DNA from 2 places in the Micromonospora sp. WMMD712 genome. Region 2 is predicted to be linked to the other one. Evidence: riboswitches for the same ligand, from Rfam matches in the RefSeq annotation. Region 2 holds a riboswitch; the other holds the start of a gene.
The links. Region 2 has a riboswitch for cobalamin ahead of O7633_RS23505 (acyl-CoA thioesterase). Riboswitches for the same ligand answer to the same signal wherever they lie in the genome.
Positions count from the first base shown of each region.

Region 1: linked by a shared signal. The riboswitch ahead of cobN (cobaltochelatase subunit CobN) and the one ahead of O7633_RS23505 (acyl-CoA thioesterase) in region 2 are both predicted to bind cobalamin.

Region 1 is NZ_CP120743.1:409,504-413,895, reverse strand. It holds gene cobN (cobaltochelatase subunit CobN) at 1-1,231, opposite strand, end outside; cobalamin riboswitch at 1,520-1,649, opposite strand; gene cpt (chloramphenicol phosphotransferase CPT) at 1,909-2,442, shown strand; gene O7633_RS01675 (hypothetical protein) at 2,477-2,812, opposite strand; gene O7633_RS01670 (hypothetical protein) at 2,924-3,652, shown strand; gene O7633_RS01665 (MFS transporter) at 4,032-4,392, opposite strand, start outside.
Region 2 is NZ_CP120743.1:5,397,747-5,402,138, reverse strand. It holds gene alaS (alanine--tRNA ligase) at 1-501, opposite strand, end outside; gene def (peptide deformylase) at 584-1,099, shown strand; gene tsaD (tRNA (adenosine(37)-N6)-threonylcarbamoyltransferase complex transferase subunit TsaD) at 1,103-2,140, shown strand; gene O7633_RS23505 (acyl-CoA thioesterase) at 2,323-2,835, opposite strand; cobalamin riboswitch at 2,950-3,170, opposite strand; gene O7633_RS23500 (ECF transporter S component) at 3,169-4,155, opposite strand; gene O7633_RS23495 (ATP-binding cassette domain-containing protein) at 4,152-4,392, opposite strand, start outside.

The DNA.
Region 1 (4,392 bases), 2.8 Mb from region 2:
GCACCCGGGCGTCGGCGGCGGCGAGCTGCTCGGGGGTGAGCCACTCCACGTCGTGGCCGCCGGCGGCGATCAGGGCGTGGATGAGCGCGTCCCCGTCGTCGGGCACCGGCCCGTCGCCGAGGTGGTAGCCGGCGTCGGCGAGCGCGGCGAGCAGCCGCACCGCCGAGGCGGGGGTGTCCAGGCCGACGGCGTTGCCGACCCGGGAGTGCTTCGTCGGGTAGGAGCTGAGCACGATCGCCAGCCGCTTCTCGGCGTGGGGCACGTGCCGCAGCCGGGCCTGGCGCGCGGCGATCCCGGCGACCCGGGCGGCCCGCTCGGGGTCGGGCTCGTAGACCGACAGCCCGTCGGCGTCGATCCGCTTGAACGAGAACGGCACGGTGACGATCCGGCCGTCGAACTCGGGGATGGCCACCTGCATGGCGGCGTCCAGCGGGGACAGCCCGGCGTCGCTGCCGGCCCACTGGTCGCGGGTGCTGGTGAGGCAGAGCGCCTGCACGATCGGCACGTCGAGGGCGGCGAGCGCGCCGACGTCCCAGGCGTCGTCGCCTCCGGCGGAGGCGTCGGCGGCCACCGTCCCGCCGGCGGCGAGCACGGTGACGACGAGGGCGTCGCAGCGGGCGAACAGCTCCAGCGGCCCGTCGCCGGGGGCGAGCCCGCGCAGCGAGCCGCAGAAGATCGGCAGGGGGTTCGCCCCGGCGGCGTCGACGGCGTCGGCGAGGGCGTCGACGAAGGCGGTGTTCCCGGCGAGGGCGTGCGCCCGGTAGAAGACGATCCCGACCGTCGGCCGCTCGGGCTTGACGGGCCGCTCGCCATGGACGCCGTGCCCGGGGGTGGGCGCGGGCGGGGCGAAGCCCTCGCCGGTGAGCAGCACCGTGTCGGAGAGGAACCGGGCCAGCTCGGCGAGGTTGCCCGGCCCGCCCTCGACCAGGTACGCCAGGGCCCCGGTGGCCACCCCGGAGGCCACGGTGGACGCGGCCATCAGCTCCGCGTCGGGCACCGCCTCGCCGCCGAGGACGACCGTCGGCACCCCGGAGCCGAGCACGGCCGCGAGGCCGTCCGGCCACGCCTGCCGGCCCCCGAGCAGCCGTACGACGGCGAGGTCGACGCCGTCGAGCAGCGCCGGCACGGCGTCGGCGGCGACCCGGGCGGGGTTGGCCAGCCGGTAGCCGGCGCCGCTGGCCCGGGCGGCGAGCAGGTCGGTGTCGGCGGTGGACAGCAGCAGGGTGCGCACGGAGGGCTCCGGAGAGTGATGCACGGGGCGGCGGGCAGGCCGCCTGCGGGCAGGCATGGGCGCGGGTTCAGCGGGTACGGCGGGCCTGCGGCCGGCTCACCGGCGCGGGCCGGGGCGCCGGGGGCGCAGCATGGCGCGGTACGCGGGGCTCGGGCTCAGGTGCGGCGACGGGGCGCGGGCAGGCTGCCGCGCGCCAGCAGGCGGCGACGGTGTACGTCGATGTGCGAGACGCCGTGCGTCATCGGGTCCTCCTCGGGTGTCCACGCCCTGGGGTCGCTCCGACGGCCGAAGTATCCTGGCTTCCGGATCGACGCTCTCCCCCGGCCTTCCAACCGCAGACACACGGCCGTGACTCACGAGGGGGGATCGCTCCCCGGTGACAGTGGCGGGACCGCGCCGGAATCGCACCGGCTTCCTTCACTGCCGTCAGGCCGCGAATGCTGCCACACCCGACCGCCGCCGGTCAACGCCGGGCTCCCGGCCACCCCACCCCCCTAACTACATCGATGCCTGACAATTGCATCGGGAATCGGATGCGGCGAAAGCAAATGTCGTACGCCGATGGATGCGACCCGTTCCGCGCGCATTTCCCCGCCGCCCGCCCCCGGGCTGGCTAGGCTGATTCCGATCATCGCCCGCCGGCGCGGGACGGGACTTGCCCGAAGGGAATCCGATCAGTGGCGACGCAGGTCATCGTGCTCAACGGCGGCTCCAGCTCGGGCAAGTCCGCGATCGTCCGGTGCCTCCAGCGCATCCTGCCGCACCCGTGGATCAGTCTCGGCGTGGACGACCTGATCGCCCGGCTGCCGCCGGCCCTGCTGGGCAGCCCCGCCGGGCTGAGCTTCGGCCCACACGGCGAGGTCGACGTCGGCGGGGACTTCCTCGCCGTGCAGCACGCCTGGCTGGTCGGCATCGCCGCGATGGCGGACGCCGGGGCGCGGATCATCCTGGACGAGGTCTTCCTCGGCGGCGGCGCCTCCCAGGAGCGGCTCGGCGGCTACCTGGCCGACGTCGACGTGCTGTGGGCCGGCGTGCGGTGTCCCCCGGCGGTCGCGGCGGCGCGGGAGATCGCCCGGGGCGACCGGGTGATCGGGATGGCGGCGACGCAGGCCGAGACCGTGCACGAGGGGGTCCGCTACGACGTCGAGGTCGACACCGGCCGCACCGAGTCGCTCGACTGCGCCCGCGCCATCGCCGCGCACGTGCGCTGAGCGACTCGGTGCGGCGGGCCGGCGGCGCCCGGGGTCAGCGCGCCCGGCGCTCCGGGTGCGCCCGGTTCCAGGCCCGCATCCGCTCCGGGTACCCTGTCCGCGCGGCCTCGTACAACGGCACGGCGTGCCGCTGGGCGATCTTCGCGGCGGCCCGCGGCGACCCGGTCCGCCGCCGGATCCACTCCCCGTCGTGGGCTATCGCCATCACGGTGGTGTCGGTCGCGGTGGTCTCCGGCTCCAGGTAGAACTCCACGCCCCGGCGGCTGCGGACGAACTCCTCCAGGGCGGCCAGGTCGTCCGGCGTCGCCTCGCGGTCGAGCTTCGTCGGGATCCCGTCGGCGACAGGTCGGCGGCGGCTGAACCAGCCCATGCCCGGCTCCTCTCCTCGGCGTGCCCTCCAGTGGAGCATCCCCGCCTGGCAGCCTGCTGGACGCGGGATGTGAGGAAGCTGACCCGGCCGGCCTCCCCGTACACTCCCCCGGTGGCGGCGTGGCGGGCGGTGGCGGCGCGGGACAACGCCGACTGGTGCGACCTGGTCGGCCGGGCCCACGGCCTCGCGGGGGCGCGCGACGCGGACGCCTGGTCGGTGCCCCGCCGTTCTCCGCAGTGGTATCCGGACGCGGTGACCCTGCGCCCCGGCGTGGACGCCGCCCGGCTGCTGGCCCGGATCGACGCCGGCCCCGGCGCGTCGGTGAAGGACAGCTTCGCCGACCTGGACCTCGCCCCGCACGGCTTCCGGGTGCTCTTCGCGGCCGAGTGGATCCACCGCCCGCCCGCCGTACCGCTCGGCGCGCCGCTCGTCGTGCCGCCCGGCACCGGCCCGACCGCACTGGCCCCGGTCACGTCGGCGCGAGGGCTGGCCGACTGGTCCGCCGCGCACGGCAGCGAGGTCCTGCGCCGGCCGGCGCTGCTGGCCGACCCGCGGGTCACGATCCTCGCCCGGCACGCGGCCGACGGCGCGGTCACCGCAGGCGTCGTGCTGACCGACGGGGGCCCGGCGGTCGGGGTCTCCAACGTCTTCGCCGCCGACGGCGATCTCGCCCGGGTGTGGCGGGGCGTCGTGGCCGCCTGCCCGGACCGGCCGCTGGTCGGCTACGAGTCCGGGGGCGGCCTGCCGCCGGCCGAGGAGGCGGGTTTCCGGCGGATCGGGCCGCTGCGCGTCTGGCTGCGCCCGGACCACGACCGCGACCCGGACCCCGCCACCGGCTGACCACTCTGCGCAACCGACGCACGGGCACACGCCGCCCGTGCGCCGGTTGACCGTACGTCACCGCAGGTGTCACCCCGTACCCCCGCGCTCACTCCTTTGCTCTGCACCCACCGACGCAGCACCCCGATCGAGCTGGTCAGATAGAATGTCATGAATATCCGGCGACGCAGCAACGTGGTCACGCTGCGCCAGCGCTGCGTATGTGGGTGCAGAGCAAAGCGTTCTGATCGGTGGGTGCCCTCCGGCGGCCACGATGGCCAGCGAGGTGCGGTGCGTAACGACGAGCGGCTCAGGAGCGACCCGCTGCGGCCGCCGTCGACGGTCGGCACGGGACGCCCCGCGGGTGGGCGCCGCGTTGGGTCCGGACTGGACGGCCGGGCTAGGCCGGGCGGCTGCGCGTGCCGGCCGGCGGCCGGAGCACCGGGACCAGGGCGAGGGCGGGCACCAGGAGCAGCGGCACCAACAGCAGCGCCCGCAGCGTGCCCACCTGGTCGCCGAGCAGGCCGAGCAGCGGCGGGCCGCCGAGGAAGGCCGTGTAGCCGATCACGCCGACGACGCTGACCCGGGCCGGGGCCCGGTCCTCCTCGTCGGCGGCGGCGCTGAGCCCCACCGGGAAACCGAGCGACGCGCCCAGCCCCCACAGCGCCACGCCGAGGATCGCCACCGGCCCGTCGCCGGCCAGCACCGCGAGGCCGGCGCCCGCCGCGGCGAGCAGGATGGTGCCGAACAGCACGGGCACC
Region 2 (4,392 bases):
CGGGCCGGGGATGCCCATCGACCAGAAGTTGTCGGCCTTGCCCCGACGCACGATCCGCTCGGCCGGCACGCCGGTGGCCCGCCAGATGTCGTACGCCTCGTCGTCGTCCAGGTAGACGGTGGCCCAGATCCGCTCCGGGTCCAGCCCGAAGCCGCCCGCCTCCACCGACTTGGTGGCCAGGTCCCAGGCCAGCGGGATCGCCCCGGACTTGAGGTAGTCACCGAAGGAGAAGTTTCCGTTCATCTGGAAGAACGTGCCGTGCCGGCTGGTCTTGCCGACCTCGTCGATGTCCGGCGTACGGATGCACTTCTGCACACTCGTCGCCCGCGCGTACGGCGGGGTCTGCTGCCCCAGGAAGTAGGGCACGAACTGCACCATGCCCGCGTTGACGAACAGCAGGTTCGGGTCGCTGATGGCGGGCAGCGGAGCCGACGGCACCACGACGTGACCGTTCGCCTCGAAGTGGGCGAGGAACCGCCACTTGATCTCCGCCGTCCGCATACCGCCCCACCCCTTACTGCAAGTCTTTGGCAATTGCATAGTATGGGCGACTGTGCAGACACCGACCGGCAGCCCACGACCCATCACCCGCTACGGCACCCCGGTGCTGCACCACCGCTGCGCCGAGGTGACCGTCTTCGACGACGCTCTCGCCCACCTCGTGGCGGACATGTTCGCCAGCATGTACACGGCGCACGGCGTCGGCCTCGCCGCCAACCAGATCGGCGTCGACGCCCGGATCTTCGTCCTCGACTGCCCCGACGCCACCGGCGCCCACACGATCGCCCACGTGATCAACCCGGTCCTGCAGCTACCCGACCAGCGGAATCTCGTCACCGACAGCGAGGGCTGCCTGTCCGTGCCCGGCCAGTACGCCGAGGTCACCCGCCCGGCCACCGCCACCGTCACCGGCGTCGACCTGCACGGCCGGCCCGTGCGCATCGACGGCACCGGCACCCTCGCCCGCTGCCTGCAACACGAGGTCGACCACCTCGACGGCCTCGCCTACGTCGACCGGCTACCCGCCAAGCTCCGCAAACAACTGCTCGCCGCCGCCGCCGAACACCCCGGCGTCGGCGTCGGCACCGGACAGAACTGAAACATGCCGGTCGTCCTCGGCATCGAAACGTCCTGCGACGAGACCGGCGTCGGCATCGTCGCCGACGGCGTCCTGCTCGGCGACGCCCTCGCCACCAGCATGGACGAACACGCCCGCTTCGGCGGCGTCGTCCCCGAGATCGCCGCCCGCGCCCACCTGCACGCCATCACCCCCATGGTCGAACACGCCCTGCAGCAGGCCGGAATCGGCTTCGCCGACATCGACGCCGTCGCCGCCACCGCCGGCCCCGGCCTCGCCACCGCCGTTCAGGTGGGCCTCGCCGCCGGCAAGGCCTACGCCCTCACCCTCGGCGTCCCCCTCTACGGCGTGCACCACCTCGCCGGCCACGCCGCCGTCGACATCCTCGACCACGGCCCCCTCCCCCAGCGCAGCATCGCCCTCATCGTCTCCGGCGGGCACACCTCGCTCCTGATCCTCGGTGACCTCGCCCGCGACCCCGTCATCCACCTCGGCGACACCGCCGACGACGCCGCCGGCGAAGCCTTCGACAAGGTCGCCCGCCTGCTCGGCCTGCCCTACCCCGGTGGCCCCGCCATCGACCGGGCCGCCCGCGAAGGTGACCCCACGGCAATCGCCTTTCCGCGCCCGATGACCGGACCGCAGGACCCGCCGTACCGATTCTCGTTCTCCGGCCTGAAGACCGCCGTCGCCCGCTGGACCGAACGCCACTGCGGGCCGCTACCTGTGGCCGACATCGCCGCGTCGTTCCAGGAAGCCGTCGCCGACATACTTACCCGCAAGGCCGTCGCCGCGTGCCGCGACCACCACGTCGACACGCTTCTGCTCGTCGGCGGCGTCGCCGCCAACAGTCGCGTACGCGCCCTCGCCGAACAGCGCTGCGCTGCCGTCGGTATCACCCTGCGCGTCCCCGCGCCGCGACTCTGCACCGACAACGGCGCCATGATCGCCGCCATCGGCGGTCTTCTCGTGCGCGCCGGCATCCCCCCGTCACCGCTGACCCTGGGCGCCGACCCCAGCGCCCGGCTGACTCATGCCACCATCGGCAAGGACCTGCGCTGACTGTCCACACGGGCCCTCCGGACACGCGAGACACCGCTCACCAGGCTACAGAACGAACGAAGACTCCTTCAGAGGAGCAGTCGCACAACCGCAATCCACGCCGATGACGACCAACGCAACAACGATCCTGAGCGGTGGTGGCGAGGTGATCGGCGGGCGTCGCGGCGACAATGCGACAGGTCTCAGCCGTCCTCGGCACCGTCGAGTAGCGCCCGACGCAAGGCGAGACGGTGCTCGCGGCGGATCTGCGCCTCACGGTAGCGTCGCCGGTCGCCGTCGGTCTCGGCCAGCAGCGGCGGCACCGGCCGTGGTTGCCCGTCGTCGTCGACGGCGACCATGACCAGATGCGCGGTGGCCACGTCGACCGGCGGCACCGCCCGATCCCACCGATCCGCGCTGACCTTGACGGCGACCTCCATCGAGCTGCGGCCGGCCCAGGTGATCCGGGCGTCGACGTGGACGACGTCGCCGACCCGCACGGCGCGCAGGAAGGCGGTCTCGTCGATGGCGGCGGTGACTGCGGGCCCGTCGGAATGCCGAGCGGCCACCACTCCGGCGACGGAGTCGATGAGGTTGAGAATCCGGCCGCCGTGGACGGTGCCCATCAGGTTGGTGTGATGCTGGTCCATGATCTGTGACAGGGTCAGATGCGACGCCGACGGGGGCCGGCCGGCGAGAATGGCGCTCTCGTGCATGGTTCATCCGTCCTCGGGAAGCATGCCGTCGACCAGCCGGCACGCACGTCGAGGACCCGCCGCAGCGCGTCACCCGCCCGACCCGCCCGCGAGGTCGACGGCTGCGCACACACCTCTTGTGTGCGCAGCGCGGGCAGGTCTTCGGACTCGCGGGCATGACCGGGTACGCCGGTGTCTCCTACTGGCCGTCGCTTCCCGGGCCCTACGGGCCCAGTGCCGGTGACGGCGGTCGTTCCCACTCACCGCTGCGGGGCAGTCCCGGATTCCCACCGGGTTCCCTCTTACGACGCCCGAGCGTGACAACGCCTGGGCGAACCAGCGCCGGTAACCAGCCTAGCGTTCTTGGTCAGCTGACGGCCGGCTCGGACCTGGATGTGACCTACCTCCCCCATCGCCCTTGCCGATGGATCCGGGTGGCCTGGCGGGTGACGCAGAGGCCGGCCCGGCGGCGGGATCGGTCACGTCGGTGCCGGCCGGGCCTGCGACCTCGGCGCTGTCGGCGACCGGGTCCGGCGGCTGCGGTTCGGCTGCGACGAAGGTGACCGGAGCGTCGAACGCGGCTCGGCGCGCGGCGCGGCGCAGCGCGGCGAGCACCGCCGGGCCGGCCAGGACGATCGCCACCGCGGTGGTGATCGCGCGGCCGGTGTCCCAGCCGAAGGTGGAGGTGACTGCGGTGAACAGGGCGAGGCGGTGCAGGTTCTCCAGCACCGGCGCGCCCGCGACGTAGGACAGTTGGGTGTCCGCTCCGACGCTGAACGGCCAGAACCACAGGTTCATCAGCAGGCCGTAGCCGTAGGCGGCGAGCGCGCCGTAGGCCGCCAGGACGGCGGTCTCGGCCCGTCCGCGCAGCCTCGCCGGAAGCAGGCCGGCGCCCAGGCCGATCCAGGACGCGCACAGCATCTGGAACGGCAGCCACGGTCCGACACCGGCGGTGAGCAGGGCGGAGGCGAACAGGGACGTCGAACCGAGCAGGAAACCGAATCCGGGGCCGAAGACCCGGCCGGCTAGGACGAGGAGGAAGAACACGGTCTCGATGCCGGCGGTGCCCGCGCCCAGGGGGCGCAGCGCGGCGTTGACGGCGGCGAGCACACCGAGCATCGCCAGGGCTTTGCTGTCCATGCCACCGGAGGTGAGTTCGGCCAGCACGAGCGCCACGAGCACCGGCAGCATCAGGAAGAAGACCACCGGTGCCTCGCCGGTGCGGGCGGTGGATTCCGGCTGCGCGGGGACGAAGAACGGCCAGGTGAAGGTCGCCAGGGCGGCGGCCGAGGCCAGGGCCAGCACCACGGCGGTACGCGGGGCGACCCGCAACACGGTCACGCCGGTGCCTGGGTCTGGGTCAACGCGGTGGCGACCTGTTCCACAGTGAGCCACGGCGCGGGGGCGAGGACCTTGGCCACCTGCGGGGCGAACGCCGGTGACGCGAGCATGACCTCCGCCGTGCTGCCGTCGGAGACGATGTCCCCCTCGGCCATGACGATCACCCGATCGGCGAGGGCCGCGACGAGTTCGACATCGTGGGTGGCGACCACCACGGCGCGGCCGGCGGCGGCCAAC